DNA from 4 places in the Streptomyces sp. NPDC002838 genome. Region 3 is predicted to be linked to each of the others. Evidence: riboswitches for the same ligand, from Rfam matches in the RefSeq annotation. Region 3 holds a riboswitch; each other region holds the start of a gene.
The links. Region 3 has a riboswitch for cyclic di-AMP ahead of ABT063_RS17480 (C40 family peptidase). Riboswitches for the same ligand answer to the same signal wherever they lie in the genome.

Region 1 (4,488 bases), on a different contig from region 3:
GGCCGCGCGGGCGCCGACTTCGTCGTACGGGAACGGGAGTTGCTGCACGAGCTGTGGCGCCGCCGGGAGGTGGCGCGTCCCGCCCTGGACCACGCGGCACGGGTGACGGCCCCGCCGGTGGCGGTGGCCGCGCCGCCGTGGCCGGTGTACGGGGTGTACGGGTATCCGGCGTCTCCCGTGGTGCGGTATCCGGCCTACAACCCGTACCGGACGTGATCGCCGAGCGTCGCGGCGGCTACGACACCGCCGGATCCCGCCGTCGCGGCTGAGCACCGCCGCGGCGAAGAGAAGCGGCCGACGGCAGAAAGCGGCCATCCGAAGCTCAAGCCGCCGAGAAGAACCCGCCCGCCCGAGAACCAGGCCAACGCCTCCGGCAAGTCAGAACCCAGCCTCCGGCGAGTCAGGCCGACGCCTCCGCCAGGCGTGCGAGCTCGGGCTCCGTCAGGGTGAGCTCCGCAACGCCCAGCAGCGCCGGCAGCTGTTCCACCGTCCGCGCGGAGGCGATCGGGGCCGCCACCGTCGGCTGGGCGGCCAGCCACGCCAGGGCGACCGTGGGGACCGGGGCGTCGTGGGCCTCGGCGATCTCGTCGAGGGCGGCGAGGACCTTCCGGCCGCGCTCGGTCTCCAGGTGCTTGGCGGCGCCCGCGGCCGCCCGCGCGCTGTCGACCGTCCTGCCGGGGCGGTACTTGCCGGTGAGGAAGCCGGAGGCCAGCGCGTAGTACGGGACGGCGGCCAGGCCGGAGCGCTCGGCGAGGTCCTGCAGATCGCCCTCGTAGGTGTCGCGCGAGACCAGGTTGTAGTGGGGCTGGAGGGCCACGTACCGCGCCAGGCCCTCGCGGTCGGAGAAGGCGAGGGACGCCTCCAGCCGCTCGGCGGAGATGTTGGACGCGGCGATGTACCGCACCTTGCCCGAGCGCACCAGTTCGTCGAGCGCGCCGATGATCTCCTCGACCGGCACTTCCGGCTTGTCGAAGTGGGTGTAGTAGAGGTCGATGTAGTCGGTGGCGAGGCGGCGCAGTGAGGCGTCGGCGGCGGCCTTGATGTTGGCGGCGGACAGGCCCCGGTACTCAGGGTGCTGGCTCACCTTGGTCGCGATCACCACGTCCGCGCGGTTGCCGCGTACCTTGACCCACTTGCCGATGACGGTCTCGGACTCGCCGCCCTCGTTGCCGTCGACCCACGACGAGTACGAGTCGGCCGTATCGACGAAGTTGCCGCCCGCGGCCGTGTACGCGTCGAGCACGGCGAAGGAGGCAGCCTCGTCGGCGGTCCAGCCGAAGACGTTGCCGCCGAGGGAGAGCGGGAAGACCTCTAGGTCCGAGTTACCGAGCTTGCGGAGAGAAGTCATGCTGTGGATCAACAACCGCGGTGGAGCGCCCCATTCCGGAGGCGCCCGCAAAAACCGCGTAAATCGACGCGGGCTCAGGGTCTCAGGGGTTGAGTCCCTTGCTCCGCAGCCAGGCCATCGGGTCGATCCCGTTGTCGGCCCCGCCCGGGTGGACCTCCAGGTGGAGGTGCGCGCCGGTCACGTTGCCCGTGGCGCCCACGCGGCCGATGACATCGCCGGTGTTGACCTTCTGGCCGACGCTGGCGCTGATCGACGACTGGTGGGCGTACCAGATCTCCGTGCCGTCATCGAGGGTGAGCACCGTCTTGTAGCCGTACGACCCCTCGTAGCCGGCCTGGGTGATCGTGCCGCTGTGCACGGCCTTGATCAGCGTGCCCGTGGGCGCGGCGAAGTCGAGGCCGGTGTGCTGGCCGGAGGACCAGTAGGCGCCGGCCTGACCGAAGGTGGAGGTGATGGTGTACGAGGAGGTCGGCAGCGTGTACTGCCTGGCCAGCTCGGCGAGGCGCTCGGCCTCGGCCTTCTGCCTGGCCTCTTCCTCCGCCTTCTGCTTCGCGGCGGCGGCCTTGGCCTCGGCCTCCTTCGCCGCCTTGGCGGCCGCTTCGGCGGCCTGCTTCTCGGCGGCGGCCGCGGCCTCGGCGGCGGCCTTGCTCTCGACCTGGTCCTGCTGCTGCTCGGCCTGGGCCAGGATCCTGGAGCGCAGCGCCTCACCGGCGCCCGCGGCGCCCTGATCGGTGTCGGCGGAGGCCACACCGACGCTGCTGAGCGCGGTCGCGGAGCCCTCGGAGGCTTCGTCGTCCGATATCAGGGAACCCACGTTGGGCAGGTCGGGCAGGGAGATGGACACCGGCGGCTTGCCGGTCTGCGCGCTGGCCATGCCGCCCGCGCTGACGGCGGCTATGACGCCGACGCCGAGGACGGTGGAGCTGCGGGCGAGTCCGCCACGCTGCTTGGCGACACGGTGCCGGCCGCGTACGGGTCGGAGGGACTCCTCGGTGGGGTTCCACTCCGTCCAGGGGCCCTCGTCGGTGCGGTAGCTGTCGTAGCCGAAGGTCTCGGTGTCGCGCTGGCTCGGCTCGAGCGGGGCTTCTGGGGCAGGCCGGTTGGACGCCACGTGGGGCGTGCTCCTTTCCTTCCTTCTCGCCTACCGGGTTAGCTGACGGGTTCGGAGCAGGAAGGTCTCCTACGCGCGTATACCAGCCGTGACTTCACGGTGGTATCCACGCGATTCACCCCATGGTGGTGGTTCCCCGGTTCCCTTGCGGAATTCGGCGCGTGCGCACGGAGCCGCCTCTTGTGACGGCTGGGACGACCGCGCTGCGTTATCGAACGTTAATAGACCCGGGGGCTCGATTCCAAGCTGTTCCACTTGATCATTAACGTTTTCGCCCAGGACTTTACGGCCCATGACCGGCGAAAAACGGGCGAGTTGGCCGCGCCTCATGTGTCACACAGGTATTGACGGTATGTCAGTTGTTATGCGGAGGGCGGTCGCCCGGTCACCACCCGTGACAACGGTCACGAGCGTGCGGGACACACGAAAAAACCGAGGGCCGGAACCCTTTCGGATTCCGGCCCTCGGCCTTCAGTAGCGGGGACAGGATTTGAACCTGCGACCTCTGGGTTATGAGCCCAGCGAGCTACCGAGCTGCTCCACCCCGCGTCGGTAAACACCAGTGTACGCCATGCGAAGGACACAAGTCGCCACGGTTGTCATCGGGGTGGTGCGGGCGCCCTTTCACCCCAGCACATGCCGATTCGGCCCCTTGGCCCGCCCCTCGTACTCCGCCAGCACGACCACCTCCGCACCTCCAGCCGCCAGCACCCCGCTCCCATCGGCCCCCGGCACAAACGTGTCCGGCTCCCGCCAGGCCGTCACCACCCGCCGCACACCCGCCTCCAGGATCAGCCGAGCACACGGCACCGGCCGAGACGCCCGCCGTGCGCACGGCTCCAGGCTGCTGTACACCGTCGCGGACGCCAGCCGAGGATCACCCGGTTCGATCTTCCCCAGCGCCGCCTCCTCCGCGTGCTCGACGGAGTCGCCCTCCCGGGAGTACCCACGCGCCAGCTCCGTACCGTCGGCCGCCACCACCACCGCCCCGACACTGAAGGCCGTCGCCGACGGCGGACACCGCTCCGCCAGCTCGCACGCGAGCCGCAGCCAGTGGTGATCCGCAGCCGACGCGGCCCCACCCACCCCGGGCGCCGTGGGCTCGTACCGCATCAGTACGACGTCACCGACCGCCCGCGTCTCCACCAGCCGCAGACGCCCGCCCTGGTAGGGCCCGGGCCCGAAGAGCCGCGGGGCCTCCGGATCGCCGACGAACAGCGGCGCCAGCACCAGCTGGAGCTCGTCCGCGAGCCCCTGCCGCAGCAGCTGGGTGTGGATCTGTCCGCCGCCCTCGACCATCAGGCGGCGGACCCCGCGGACGTCGTGCAGGTGCGTGAGGAGCCGCCGCCAGTCGAGTTCGGCACCCAGGGGGGCGATATCGGCGGCCAGGCCCAGTGCCCGGGCCCGCTCCGCACCCTTCTCCGTCGTATAGACGATCTTCTCGCCGCCCGTGTGCCAGAACTTCGCCGTCGGGTCGAGGTCCCCGGAGCCGCTGACCGTGACCTTGAGCGGGTACTCCGGCTTGCCGGCGGCCACCCGGGCCGCCCGTCGCTCCGGCGAGTTGACCAGCAGCCGCGGATTGTCGGCCCGGATGGTCCCCGCGCCGACCAGGATCGCGTCGACGGACGCCCGGACCGCGTCGACCCGGTCGAAGTCGGCCGGGCCGGACAGCAGGAGGCGCTCGGGGCCGGTGTCGTCCAGGTAGCCGTCGAGGGAGACGGCGGCGGACAGCAGGACGTAGGGATGAGGCATCGGCACGCTCCCCGGCGGGCTTGGTTCAAGTTTGAAACAAACTTACACTGGTGGCATGACGACTCGCTGGCTCACCCCGAAGGAGCAGCGCGCCTGGCGCGCGTACATCGCCGCGACGCACCTCCTGGAGGACGCGCTCGACCGGCAGCTCCAGCAGGACGCCGGCATGCCCCACCTGTACTACTCCATCCTGGCCACCCTCTCCGAGGCTCCGGAACGGCGCCTGCGTATGACCGACCTCGCCGAGCAGCTGAAGATCACGCGCAGCCGGCTGACG
Region 2 (4,488 bases), on a different contig from region 3:
TACATTTTTTACAGACGCCGAAGGAGGGGTACCCAATGACCCGACCGTCCGCCCGCTACGTCCTGCCCGAGTTCACCGAGCGCACGAGTTACGGGACCAAGTCGATGGATCCGTACTCGAAGCTGCTGGAGGAGCGGATCATCTTCCTCGGGACGCAGATCGACGACACCTCCGCGAACGACCTGATGGCCCAGTTCATGTACCTCGAGCACAAGGACCCGGACCGGGACATCTCGCTGTACATCAACTCTCCCGGCGGCTCGTTCAGCGCGATGTCGGCGATCTACGACACGATGCAGTACGTCGGGTGTGACGTGGAGACGACGTGTCTGGGCCAGGCCGGCTCGTCCGCCGCTGTGCTGCTGGCGGCGGGGACACCGGGCAAGCGGCACCTGCTGCCGGGTGCACGCGTGGTCATCCACCAGCCCGCGCTGGCCGAGCCGGTGCAGGGGCAGGCCAGCGATCTGGCCATCCAGGCCGACGAGTTGACACGGATCCGAGCCCTCCTGGAGGAGATGCTCGTACGGCACACCGGCCGCAGCCAGGAGCAGGTGAGCGCGGACATCGAGCGGGACACGATCCTCAACGCTCAGGAAGCGCTGGAGTACGGACTCGCGGATCAGATCATCCCGAGCCGCAAGACCACCATCGCCCCGCCCACCGGGAGGTGAGCGGCCGGTGCTCCCACCCGAACTGCCGCCGCTGCCCGCCCTCACCCGCGCCGAGGGCGAGCTGATCGACCGTTACCTCGACGTGGTCGACCTGCTCGGGCGCATCAACCCCGTGCACCACGGCGACACCTACCGCGGGCTGCGGGCCGCGCAGGCACTGGTCGGCAAGGCGACCGAACTTCGCGACGCGCTGGCGCTGATGCACCAGCGCGGCGAGGCCGAACTGCACGCGCCCACGCTCACGCGGGCGCTGCGCGTCCTGGACGGCGAGCGCCGCACGGCTCGCGTCACCGTGCCACCGCTCTCCGACAGTTGACGCACCCCCACCCGGCCCGGACGAACCGTCGGATCGAGACGACGTCCGGGCCGGGGTCGAAACGGACCAAACGGCGTACGGCCTATTGGAGTAGTCGCGCGCCCTTTTTCGGGGCCGGCAGACTTGCGCAACGCACGTAGTCCCGGGGCACCGTGAGACGTTCCGGTGCTGGTCCGGGCGTCCTCGGGCCCCTCAACACCCCTTCGAACACGGGGGTGTCCACCCGAACGGGTGAGTGGTGAGTAACAACACAAACCCTCGGTTCCGTTGGGATTTTCGGACATCCGTGAGTGAAGATCCGTGTCTGACGACAAGCCCCCGCCGCAGCGGCGGGGCGATCCGGGCGGACGCCGAGTCCTGCCGCCGTCCGGATGACCGGTCGACAGGAGTGGATCGGCAGGAGTGGAGGACCCAAGCACGACGGGTCGCCGGAACGGTCACGCCATGGCCGGAGCCGAGCAGCCCTTGGGGTGAAGCCGCGTCAGCGGCCGGGCAACTTCGCCAGCCCGAATCCGACAGGTCATCCTTCACAGGCGGCTGACGAAGGGTTGCGCATGACTGCGCTCAATCGTGTCCCGTCGCTCATGGTCCGGGCCGGTACGGCCTCGGCCCTCACCATCGCCGCCGTGGGCGGCTCGATCGTGGCTCCTGGCTTCGCCTCCGAGGCCGAGGCCGCCACGCCGGCGACAAAGGCACTCAAGGTCGCGGCCTCCAAGAAGGGCTCCCCGTACAAGTACGGCGCCACAGGACCACGCCGCTTCGACTGCTCCGGGCTCACGCTGTACTCGTACAAGAAGGCGGGCAAGAAGCTGCCCCGCACGGCCGCCCAGCAGTACAACAAGACGCGCCACATCTCCGTCAAGAGCCGCAAGGCCGGGGACCTGGTGTTCTTCCACTCGGGCTCGAACGTGTACCACGTCGGCATCTACGCCGGGAAGGGGAAGATCTGGCACGCCCCGAAGACCGGGGACGTGGTGCGACTGCAGAAGATCTGGACCAAGAGCGTCTGGTACGGCAGGGTCCGCTGAGCCGCCCACAGGGGGCGGCGGCCTGACTCGCCGTCGCCCCCTGTGGGGCTCCGGGCGCGTGACACGGGCTCAGGTGGTTACCCGTCCCGGCATGGCCGACCACCGTCCCTGCACCGCACGCAACGAGACTCCGCTGGAGCGCGCCGACCGCAACTTCGGCGAGCTGCTCCAGGAACTGCGCGTCACCCAAACAGGGGTCCAGATCCTCTTCGCCTTCCTGCTGAGCCTGGCCTTCACCTCGCGCTTCCCGTCCCTCGACACGGTCCAGCGCACCACCTACGTGACCACGCTCCTGCTCGCGGTCCTCGCGGCGGCGCTGTTCACCGCGCCCGCCGCCCTGCACCGCTCGCTCTTCCAGAAGGGCGCCAAGCCCCGGATCGTCCAGGTCTCCTCGCGGCTGGCATCGGCCGGTCTGGGTGTCCTGGTACTCGCGTTCACCGGGTCGGTGCTGCTCGTGGTGGACGTGACCACCAGCCGGGCCGGCGGGGTGGCCGCGGGCGCGGCGACCCTGCTGGTGTGTCTCGGCCTGTGGGGGCTGCTGCCGCGCCTGGTACAGCGGGCCGGCACCGCCGAGGAACAGCGCTCGGCCGACGAGCGGCACGAGACGGTCGGGCCGCCGGCACACGAGACCGTCAGGCCGCAAGCACCGGTTCGAGCAACAGCACCGCACCGAGAACTGTCAGCGCGCCGCCGGTGACGCCCTCCACCACCCGCGCGGCCCGCGGCCCGCGCAGCCACCGGCCGAGGCGGTCGACCAGCAGAGCCACGGCGTGAAACCAGAGCAGGGCGAGGACGACGACGATCAGCGCGAGCAGCAGGGTCCGGGGCATGGCCGGGCTGCCCGCGGGCACGAACTGCGGCAGCACACTGAGAAAGGTGAGCGAGGCCTTCGGATTCAGAGCGTTGGTGAGGAAGCCCTGCCGCAGCGGGCGCCCGCCGGACGCCGCCTCGTCGGCCAGGGCCGCGCTCGGCCGCCGCAGCGCCCGCAAGGTCCGCAGGCCCAGGTACAGGACATAGGCACCGCCCAGCAGTTGCAGCGCGCGGAACAGCGCGGGTACGGCGGCCAGGACCGCGGCGAGACCGGCCACCGCCAGTGCGGTGTGCACCAGCAGTCCCGCCGTGATGCCGAGCGCGCAGGCGAGGCCGGCCCGGCGGGAGACCAGGGCGTTGCGCACAACGACGGTGAAGTCGGCGCCGGGCATGGCGACCAGGCCAGCGGCGAGACCGGTGAAAGCGATGAGCTGTCCGTCCATGCGCCCCAGCCTGCCGTCCACGAGCCTTCAGCAGGTATGTCGGATCTGCTGGATTAGCCTTAAGCATTGCTTTAGGCTCAGCACCTCAGCCGGAAGGACCCCGCATGTACGACCCCACCCGGCTCGCCGCCCTCGTGGCGGTCGCCGAGGCCGGGTCGATCACCCGGGCAGCCGAGCGTCTCGGCTACACCCCGCCCGCCCTCTCCCAGCAACTGGCCAAGCTGGAGCGGGAGGCGGGTACCGCCCTGCTGGTCCGGCACCATCGCGGGGCGCGGCTGACGGGCGCGGGCGAGGTGCTGGTGGCGCGGGCGCGTCGAGTGCTCGACGAGTTGGAGCGGGCGCGGCACGAGCTGGCGCGGCTGGCGGGCCTGTCCGGCGGCACGCTCAGGCTCGGCACCTTCCAGACCGCCGGCATCCATCTGCTGCCGCCGGTGCTCAGCGCGTTCCGCCGGGCGTATCCGGACGTGGAGCTGATCGTCGCGGACCACGAACCGTCGGCCGGGGTCGCCGCCGTGGCCGCCGGCGAGATCGATCTGGCGATGACGCACCGCTATGAACCGGGGGTCCCGGTCCCGCTCCCCTCCTCCGTCGGCGCGGATCCGATCCTCGTCGAGGAGCTGGTCCTGGTGTCCGCGCCGGGGCACGCCCTCACCAGCGGCACCTCGCGGCTCCCGCTGGCCGAGCTCGCGGGGCAGCCGCTGATCAGCATGGCGCCGGACCATCCGGGGCGGCGGGAGGTGGAGGCGGTGCTGGCACGGGCCGGGGCCACGCCGTCGGTGCTGGTGGCGACTCCGGGGTACGTGCTGGTGTGCGCGCTGGCCAGTGCGGGCCTTGGGGTCGGGGTGGTTCCGGAGATGGTGGCGCGGACGGCGGCCACTCCGGTGGGGATGCGGCTGCTGGAGGCGGGAGAGTTGCGCCGTACGATCTCGGTCGTGTACCGGACCGACGAGAAGGCACCCGCCGCGGACGCGTTCCGGGCCTTGTTGCGGGGCACGTTCGGCCGAGCCAGGCACACGTGAGTTCTACGGGTCCTGCTGTCCTGCCCCAGGCACCGGCGCGGCCGGTACGGTCCACAGCAGTTCGATGGAGACGGTCTTGCCGCCCTCGCGGGTGGGCCGGATTCTCAGCTTGCCGCCGTACTCCGCGGTCAGCCAGCGGATGATCACCAGGCCCCGGCCGTTGTCCTGCTGGACGGCGGCGGGCAGCCGCTTGGGGAACCG
Region 3 (4,488 bases):
GCGAGCCGGACGCCTCGCCCTCGGCCGACTCCTGCTCGAACTCCAGGGCCACGGCGGCGAGTTCCTGAAGGTTCTCGATCCGGGTCTCGTCCTGTGGGTCGGTGGAGGCCTGCAACTCGGCGAGGTAGCCGGTCCGTTCGAGCACCGCCTCCAGGACGGTGGCCGGTCCGGCGCCGGACTCGACGATCGTGCGCAGGTCCTCCATCAGCGTGTTGAACCGCTTCACGGCGTTGGTCGACCGCGCGGCCATGCCGTACGCCTCGTCGACGCGCTTGAGCGCCTGCGGGAAGCTGATCTTCTCCCGCTGGGACAGGGCGTCGATCATCGCCTCGGCGCGGTCGCCGATGCCCCGCTTGGGAACGTTGAGGATCCGCCGCAGCGGGACCGAGTCCTCCGGGTTGGCCAGCACGCGCAGGTAGGCCAGGACGTCCCGGACCTCCTTGCGCTCGTAGAAGCGGACGCCGCCGACGACCTTGTAGGGCAGGCCGACGCGGATGAAGACCTCTTCGAAGACACGGGACTGGGCGTTCGTACGGTAGAAGACGGCGACGTCGCCGGCCTTCGCCTCGCCGGCGTCCGTGAGACGGTCTATCTCGTCGGCGACGAACTGTGCCTCGTCGTGCTCGGTGTCGGCGACATAGCCGGTGATGCGCGCGCCCGCGCCCGCGTTGGTCCACAGGTTCTTGGGGCGGCGTGACTCGTTGCGTTCGATGACCGCGTTGGCCGCGGACAGGATCGTCTGGGTGGAGCGGTAGTTCTGCTCCAGCAGGATCGTCGTCGCGTCCGGGTAGTCCTCCTCGAACTGGAGGATGTTGCGGATGGTCGCGCCGCGGAAGGCGTAGATCGACTGGTCGGCGTCGCCGACGACGCAGAGCTCGGCGGGCGGCACGTCGTACTCACTGGGCGGGACGTCCACCGGGTGCTCGGAGGTGCCGACGAGTTCCCTGACCAGGGCGTACTGGGCGTGGTTGGTGTCCTGGTACTCGTCGACGAGGACGTGCCGGAAGCGGCGGCGGTAGTGCTCGGCGACGTCCGGGAAGGCGCGCAGCAGGTTGACCGTCGTCATGATCAGGTCGTCGAAGTCGAGGGCGTTCGCCTCGCGCAGCCGCGACTGGTACAGGGCGTAGGCCTGGGCGAGGGTCTTCTCGAAGCCGTCGGTGGCCTGGGCGGCGAAGTCCTCCTCGTCGATCAGCTCGTTCTTGAGGTTGCTGATCTTGGCGCTGAAGGACTTCGGCGGGAAGCGCTTGGGATCGAGGTCCAGGTCGCGGCAGACCAGCGCCATCAGACGCTTGGAGTCGGCGGCGTCGTAGATCGAGAAGGAGGACGTGAAGCCGAGCTTCTTGCTCTCGCGCCGCAGGATCCGCACGCATGCGCTGTGGAAGGTCATCACCCACATCGCGTTCGCGCGCGGGCCGACGAGGTGCTCGACGCGCTCCTTCATCTCGCCCGCGGCCTTGTTGGTGAAGGTGATCGCGAGGATCTGACCCGGGTGGACGTTCCGCTCGCCGAGCAGGTACGCGATGCGGTGCGTGAGCACACGGGTCTTGCCGGAGCCGGCGCCGGCCACGATGAGCAGCGGGGTGCCGTGGTGCACGACGGCGGCACGCTGGTTCTCGTTCAGCCCCTCCAGGAGCGCGGCCGCGTCCACGGCCGGGCGCGGGGCGCCGTCGCGGTAGTAGGCGTCCCGGTCCGGCGGCACGTCGAACTTCCCGCCGAACAGATCGTCCGGAACCGGATCCGGTACGTGATCGTCGTCGGGCGGCGGCGGGGGCTCTTCCTCGTGGCCGCGGGGGGCCTGGAGGTCCGCCAGGAAGCTGTCGTCAAAGAGGCTGCTCATCGCTCTCCGAGTCTAGGGCTCCCCACTGACACCCCGCCGCCGCCCTGAGAACATCTCCGCTTCCGAAGGGCGGGCTCAGCAGCCGAGGATCTTCCAGAGCTGCCCGCCCGGCGTCTTCTTGCCCTCCATGACCGTCCCGTCACGGTCCGCGATCGACCAGGCCGAGACGTAGACCTTGCCGTCGTACGGGTCGACGGCCACGCCCGCCGGGTACGGCACCTTCACCCTCGTACGTTTGCCGTGCGAGACCTTGGTCACCTGGCCGGCGAAGAGCCGGCTGACGTACAGGTCGCCCTTGTCGTTGAAGCCGAGGCCGCTGATCGAGCCGAAGCCCGGCTTCCAGCCGAGGATCTTTGCGGCATACCCCATGGCGTATCCCTCCCACCCGCCACGACACCGGACCGAGGCTGACCGGAAGCTAGCGTCCCTAAGCGGGCGGACGGCATCACTTCGACCAAAATAAGCACAAGTCTCCGCAGATCACTCCGGATTGGTCACGGTGCGCGACGTCCTGACCCTAGGTCACGAAAATGTATCGGGCATATCGAACATCAACCTTCACAGGGGCCACACGCGTTGGCTACCGTGCCGGGCAGGCCGTACGACCTCCACCGGCGAACGTCGCCGGGCCGCGCGGCCTCCGCCGAGTCCGGAGCGCCGCCGCGCGACCGGAGCCGGGGACCCACCGAACTTGGGGTGAATCGGCCCGACTGCCTCCGGGGCAGGGCCGTAGGGCAACCCTTCCTAATTACCCGCCCGAACCCGACAGCTAACTCGGTAGGCGGAACATGGAAGGAGTCGCCTCCCTTGGCGTCGCACCGCAAGTCGCGTCCTTCGGGTACGCGCGTAGCAGGCATACGGACCCCCGCCCTCGCCACGGCGGCCCTCACCTCCGTGGCCCTGCTGTCCCAGTCGGCCAACGCCGCCCCGGCCGACGACAAACCGAGCCTCGAAGAGGTCGAGAAGAAGGTCGACGACCTGTACCGCCAGGCGGGGTCGGCGACCGACAAGTACAACGCGGCCAAGGAGAAGACCGCGCAGCAGCGCAAGCGCGTCGACACCCTCCTCGACGACGTCGCCCAGCGCACCCAGAAGCTCAACGAGGCGCGGGAGGAGCTGGGTTCCTTCGCCGCCGCCCAGTACCGCACCGGCGCCTCCGCCCCCGACACCTCGACCTTCCTGCTCGCGGACTCCCCGCAGGACTACTTCGACCAGACCCAGCTGATGGGTCGCCTGACCAGTAGGCAGAAGGGCGCGGTCGACGACTACGTCACCGAGCAGTCCGCGACGATGAAGAAGCGCCAGGAGGCCACCCAGAGCCTCGAGACGCTCACCGAGTCGCAGGGCGACCTGAGGACGGCCAAGGCGACCGTCCAGAAGAAGCTCGCCGACGCGCGCGCACTCCTGTCGCAGCTGACCGCCGAGGAGAAGGCGCGGCTCGCGGCGATCGAGAAGGAGAGGCAGCAGGAGGCGGCACGCAAGGCCGCGGAGCTCGCGCGGCAGCAGGCGGAGGAGGAAAGGGCCCGGCAGGAGGCCGCGGCCCAGCAGGAGCAGAACAGCTCCGCCGACACCAGCACCCCCAGCACTCCCGCGACCGACGCCTCCTACGCCACCAAGGCCGAGAAGGCGCTCGCCTTCTCCCGCGCCCAGATCGGCAAGCCGTACGTCTGGGGCGCCACCGGCCCCGGCTCCTACGACTGCTCCGGCCTCACCCAGGCCGCCTGGAAGGCCGCCGGCGTCGACATCCCCCGTGTCACCTACGACCAGGTCAACGCCGGCACCACGGTCTCCGTCTCCGCCGCCCAGCCCGGCGACCTGGTCTTCTTCTACGACGACGTCAGCCACGTCGGCATCTACATCGGCAACGGCATGATGATCCACGCCCCGAAGCCGGGCGCGTACGTCCGCGAGGAGTCGATCTACTACGACGGCGAGTCGGCGATCCACAGCGTGGTGCGACCGGCCTGAGACACCGGCGTCGGGGCCGGCGTCACGTCCACAGCACCGCGATGAAGATGTTGGCCGTCGTCAGCAGGCCCACCAGGCCGAACAGGCCCTTGTCCACCTTCTCGTCGTCCCGCTTCACATAGACGAGGCCGAGGATCACGACCAGCAGCGCCAGCTTCACGCCGATCTTGACGTTGTTGACGCTCTGGTCGTCGGCCTGGTTGAGGCCGACCAGGATCGCGCCGGTGACCAGCATCGTCAGCGCCCCGTGCAGCATCGCCGGGTTGAACCGCGCTGTTCCCTCACCCATCGCCTTCATCTGGGTGAGGAAGCCGCCGAGCAGCGCGGCGATGCCGATGATGTGCAGGCCGACGAAGAGATGGATGAGTACGTCCATGAGGCCGGAGCCTAATCAGGGGCGTCTGTGTCTCCTGACACCGGGCCACCCTCCTTACCCGGATCTTGCATATATGCGGCCCATAGCAGCCCCTCACTCGCGCGTGTCCCTGAATCGGCACTTCGGTCATCGCGCTGCGTGAAGTCGACGGCGGCGACACGGGATCACGGTCACAAATGGTCCCTGGTGGTCCGCTCGCGGCACTTCCGCACAACCCGTTACCGCGCCGACACGGCGAGGTTTAGCGTCCTCCACCAGGTGGCCGGCTCCCCACCGCCGCCCGGGCCAGGGGCGGCAGTCGGCCACC
Region 4 (4,488 bases), on a different contig from region 3:
CTCGATGCGCAGCAGCTGGTTGTACTTGGCGACGCGCTCGGAGCGGGCCGGGGCGCCGGTCTTGATCTGGCCGCAGTTGGTGGCGACGGCGAGGTCGGCGATGGTGACGTCCTCGGTCTCGCCGGAGCGGTGGGACATCATGCACTTGAAGCCGTTGCGCTGGGCCATCTCGACGGCGTCCAGGGTCTCGGTCAGCGAGCCGATCTGGTTGACCTTGACCAGCAAGGCGTTGGCGGCGCCGTCCTCGATGCCGCGGGCCAGGCGCTCGGGGTTGGTGACGAACAGGTCGTCGCCGACGAGCTGGACCTTGTCACCGAGCTTGTCGGTGATGGTCTTCCAGCCCTCCCAGTCGTCCTCGAACAGCGGGTCCTCGATGGAGACGAGCGGGTAGGCCTCGACGAGCTCGGCGTAGTACTCGGTCATCTCGGCGGCCGTGCGCTCCTTGCCCTCGAAGCGGTAGGAGCCGTCCTTGTAGAACTCGGACGCGGCGACGTCGAGCGCGAGGGCGATCTGCTCGCCGGGGGTGTAGCCGGCCTCCTTGATCGCCTCGAGGATGAGGTCGAGGGCCTCGCGGTTGGAGCCGAGGTTCGGGGCGAAGCCGCCCTCGTCGCCGAGGCCGGTGGCCAGGCCCTTGCTCTTCAGGACCTTCTTGAGGGTGTGGTAGACCTCGGTGCCCCAGCGCAGCGCCTCGGAGAAGGTCTCCGCACCGATCGGGGCGATCATGAACTCCTGGATGTCCACGTTGGAGTCGGCGTGCGAGCCGCCGTTCAGGATGTTCATCATCGGAACGGGCAGCAGGTGCGCGTTCGGGCCGCCCAGGTAGCGGAACAGCGGCAGGTCGCTTGCCTCGGAGGCGGCGTGGGCGACGGCGAGCGAGACGCCGAGGATGGCGTTGGCGCCGAGGGAGCCCTTGTTGTCGGTGGCGTCCAGGTCGAACATCGCCTGGTCGATCAGGCGCTGCTCGGTGGCGTCGTAGCCGACCAGCTCCGGGCCGATCTGCTCGATGACGGCCAGGACGGCCTTCTCGACACCCTTGCCCTGGTAGCGGTTCGGGTCGCCGTCGCGGAGCTCGATGGCCTCGAAGGCACCGGTGGAGGCGCCGGACGGGACGGCGGCACGACCCGTGCTGCCGTCGTCGAGGCCGACCTCGACCTCGACCGTGGGATTGCCTCGGGAGTCCAGGATTTCCCGGGCTACGACGACGTCGATGGACGGCACGAGCATCTCCTTCTTCAATGTGACGCGGGTCAGCAGGACCGCGGTGGGTTCTGCGAGACGAGCCTAACCGGCTCCGGGGCATCGGCCAGCCGGTCACCCACCCGTTGGGCAGAACCGAGAGTAAATTGTTTCCGAACGGAACAAAGAGTGGGTACGAAGGGCACGCCAAAAGAGGGCACGCCGAGAGGCAGGCATGAAAAACCCCGCCCCGGTGCGTACGGGGGAAGACGCACCGGGGCGGGGGGCCCGTGGGGACGGGGGGCGGCCCTCACGCGGCCTCCACAATGGAGCTCACGTATATGAGGGCGCTGTGGTTCAGCTACCTGCCCGCTGTCACTTCAGGTGGAGCTGCTGACCCGGGTAGATGAGGTCGGCTTCCTCGACGATGTCCTTGTTCAGCTCGAACAGCTTCTCCCAGCCGCCCTTGACGTCGTGCGCCTCGGCGATGGAGCTGAGGGTGTCGCCCGTGACGACCTTGTACTCGCCGTCGCCCTTCTTGACCTTCTTGCCGGTCGGGGTGGTGACGGTCTTCTTGGCGGCCGGACGCTCGGCGGAACGCGAGGCCGGCTGCTCGGACGAACGGGTGCTGGTCTCCGAGGAGCCGCTGTTCGAGGAGGAACCGCTGTCGGACGAGGCGCTGCCGCCGCTGTAGCCGGCGCTCGACAGGCCCTTGCCGCAGACCGGCCAGGCACCCTTGCCCTGGCCCGCGAGGACCTTCTCGGCGATCTCGATCTGCTGGGCCTTGGTGGCCTGGTCGGCGGTGGAGGCGTACTGCGTGCCGCCGTACCCGGCCCAGGTGGAGGCGGAGAACTGCAGACCGCCGTAGTAGCCGTTGCCGGTGTTGATGGACCAGTTGCCGCCGGACTCGCACTGGGCGACGGTGTCCCACTCGGAGGCGGTGGCGGCGGAGGCGTTGCCGGCCACCATCAGCGGGGCGGCGACGGCCGCGCCGGTGACACCGGCGATGGCGATGGCCCGAGTGGCCTTGGACGGACGACGGTGCTTGCCCTTGCCGGAAAACAGCATGGATGGATCCCCTCACCGACGCCTACGAGGTGAGCTGTCGGGTTCGGGCCGGTTGAGTTGCCCGGTCGTGTCACGCACATGGTGTGCGCGGCACGGCTTAACCCCAAGCCGGTGCCGGCCGCGAGCCCCCGAAGGGCCTCAACTGCCGGACCCGGCGCTTACCTTGGGTCCCCCGCTCCTGCCTACGGCGCTTGACGCGACGACTGTTCCCATGCGGCCGCTGGCAGGATTCGGCGTTGCGGCAGCCGGGGCTCACGGTGGCGAGCGGTCCTGACCGTAGACACGCGATCCGCCGAATTTCAAAGACGATCAGGGCTTCTGAGACTCATCCCACACTTTCATCAAACCGGACATTCGGTGGCGAAATGTGACGCGAACTCCCGTCACCTTTCGCCTTATTCGGCACCGACTTCAAGGGTCTGACCGGGGACGATATGACTGGGATCAACACCGATCGCCTCTTTGTTCTCGTCGTAGAGCGCACGCCACCCGCCTTGGAGGCCAAGGGAGTCGGCGATGGACGCGAGAGTGTCTCCGGGGCGGACGGTGTACGAGTCGCCGCGGGCGGCGTGGCGGCCGGTGGAGTTGCCGGTGGCGCCGGTGTCGGCGGGGCTCTCGTCGGCACTGCCGCCGCGGTGTCGGCCGCCACTGAGTGCCCCCGTGTCGACCAGGCCCGAAAAGCCGCCCTCTTGCCAGGAGTTGCCCGAGTCGCCCTCATTCGTCTGGCCTGTGGAGGGGCTGCCGGATTCCCGTGAGGCGGAGGAGTTGGAATCGGGGGATGTGTCCGACTTGGCCGAGTTGTCCGTCGCCTTCGACGGATCCGACGGGATGTCAGGGGGAGTGTCGGACGGAGTGGGTGACGTGGACGGCGAAGGGGAGGAGGCGTCCGCGGACGAGTCCGCCGACGAATCCGAGCCGAACAATCCGGACGAGTCGGATGAGTCGGTCGATCCGGATGAGCCGGTCGAGTTGGACAGTCCCGTCGAGCCCGACGCACCCGCGTCGCCCGCCACGCCCGTGTCGACGTCGGCCGAGCCGGAGTCCTTGTCGAGTCCGTTGAGCAGGCCGCAGGTGGACCAGTAGCCCACACCCTTGTCCGCGAGGATCTTCTCGGCGACGGCTATCTGCTGGGAGCGGCTGGCCTGGTCGGCGCGCGAGGCGTAGTCGAGGCCGCCGTACTGATCCCAGTCCTCCTGGGTGATCTCGAGGCCGCCGTACTTCCCGTCGCCGTTGTTCTCACTCCAAGACCCGCCGGTCTTGCAGTCCGCGACCTGGTCCCACGTCGTGCCGCTGGCCGCGCTCGCGCCGGTGGCGCCGAGGAGCGGGATCGCGATGGCGGAGCCGGTCACCCCGGCCGCGACGAGGAGTGCCGGAGCCTGGCGGGGGCGACGGTGACGACCGTTCCCGGAGAGCATGCGGATACCTTTCGCGAGACAGCTGTGACCGGTGCGGCGGGTGGGGCTCGGGTGCCGCGCTGATCCGTGAACGTATAGGCAGTCGATCACTTGTCACAAGTTAATGCCGCGCAGATCACGTGAAGATCACAGACTTGAGGGCGTGTCACCTTTACGCAGGTGAGAGCAGTCGACCACGGGGCGTGAAATCGACCGGCAACGTGCGCAGCCCACGCATGATGAGGCCTCCTCTCCAGCGCAAATCGGCTGAATCCACCGCGAGTCGCAGGTCCGGCAGTCGGGTGAGCAGTGTGGCGAGAGCGGTCTGGCCCTCCAGACGGGCGAGGGGGGCGCCGAGGCAGTAGTGGATGCCGTGGCCGTATCCGAGGTGCTGGTTGTCGCGGCGGGAGAGGTCGAGAACGTCGGGGTCGGCGAACCGCTCCGGATCCCGGTCCGCGGCGGCCAGGACGACGAGGACGGGGTCGCCGGAGGCGATGTCCTGCCCGCCGATGCTGAGCGGCCGGGTGGCGAACCGCCAGGTGGCGAGCTCCACGGGGCCGTCGTAGCGCAGGAGTTCCTCGACGCCGGTCTCCAGGAGGGCGCGTTCGCCGGCCGCCAGAGACGTCTGGAGGCGGGCGCGCTGGTCGGGGTGGGTGAGGAGGGCGTAGGTGCCGTTGCCGATCAGATTGACGGTGGTCTCGAACCCGGCGAACAGGAGGATGAAGGCCATGGCGGCGGCCTCGTTCTCGGTGAGGTGCTCGCCGTGGTCGGAGGCGCGGATGAGGCCGGAGATGAGGTCCTCGCCGGGGGTGGCGGTCTCCGGGAGGGCTTCGCGCTTGCGGTGGATGAG

Region 1: it holds a riboswitch for cyclic di-AMP, as region 3 does, so the genes downstream of both, ABT063_RS11595 (M23 family metallopeptidase) here and ABT063_RS17480 (C40 family peptidase) in region 3, are expected to answer to the same signal.
Region 2: it holds a riboswitch for cyclic di-AMP, as region 3 does, so the genes downstream of both, ABT063_RS15425 (C40 family peptidase) here and ABT063_RS17480 (C40 family peptidase) in region 3, are expected to answer to the same signal.
Region 4: it holds a riboswitch for cyclic di-AMP, as region 3 does, so the genes downstream of both, ABT063_RS29805 (transglycosylase family protein) here and ABT063_RS17480 (C40 family peptidase) in region 3, are expected to answer to the same signal.

The regions. Positions count from the first base shown of each region.
Region 1 covers NZ_JBEOVF010000007.1:22,534-27,021, forward strand. The annotation lists gene ABT063_RS11585 (PrsW family intramembrane metalloprotease) at 1-216, shown strand, start outside; gene ABT063_RS11590 (aldo/keto reductase) at 401-1,348, opposite strand; gene ABT063_RS11595 (M23 family metallopeptidase) at 1,431-2,459, opposite strand; cyclic di-AMP (ydaO/yuaA leader) riboswitch at 2,472-2,629, opposite strand; tRNA gene ABT063_RS11600 (tRNA-Met) at 2,935-3,008, opposite strand; gene ABT063_RS11605 (dihydrofolate reductase family protein) at 3,084-4,211, opposite strand; gene ABT063_RS11610 (MarR family winged helix-turn-helix transcriptional regulator) at 4,267-4,488, shown strand, end outside.
Region 2 covers NZ_JBEOVF010000010.1:5,390-9,877, forward strand. The annotation lists gene ABT063_RS15415 (ATP-dependent Clp protease proteolytic subunit) at 36-671, shown strand; gene ABT063_RS15420 (hypothetical protein) at 679-987, shown strand; cyclic di-AMP (ydaO/yuaA leader) riboswitch at 1,404-1,538, shown strand; gene ABT063_RS15425 (C40 family peptidase) at 1,542-2,015, shown strand; gene ABT063_RS15430 (DUF6328 family protein) at 2,107-2,712, shown strand; gene ABT063_RS15435 (LysE family translocator) at 2,648-3,268, opposite strand; gene ABT063_RS15440 (LysR family transcriptional regulator) at 3,373-4,287, shown strand; gene ABT063_RS15445 (ATP-binding protein) at 4,291-4,488, opposite strand, start outside.
Region 3 covers NZ_JBEOVF010000011.1:203,219-207,706, forward strand. The annotation lists gene pcrA (DNA helicase PcrA) at 1-1,837, opposite strand, end outside; gene ABT063_RS17475 (hypothetical protein) at 1,913-2,206, opposite strand; cyclic di-AMP (ydaO/yuaA leader) riboswitch at 2,483-2,636, shown strand; gene ABT063_RS17480 (C40 family peptidase) at 2,645-3,805, shown strand; gene ABT063_RS17485 (hypothetical protein) at 3,828-4,181, opposite strand.
Region 4 covers NZ_JBEOVF010000027.1:24,170-28,657, reverse strand. The annotation lists gene eno (phosphopyruvate hydratase) at 1-1,218, opposite strand, end outside; gene ABT063_RS29805 (transglycosylase family protein) at 1,552-2,244, opposite strand; cyclic di-AMP (ydaO/yuaA leader) riboswitch at 2,249-2,444, opposite strand; gene ABT063_RS29800 (transglycosylase family protein) at 2,640-3,659, opposite strand; gene ABT063_RS29795 (cytochrome P450 family protein) at 3,811-4,488, opposite strand, start outside.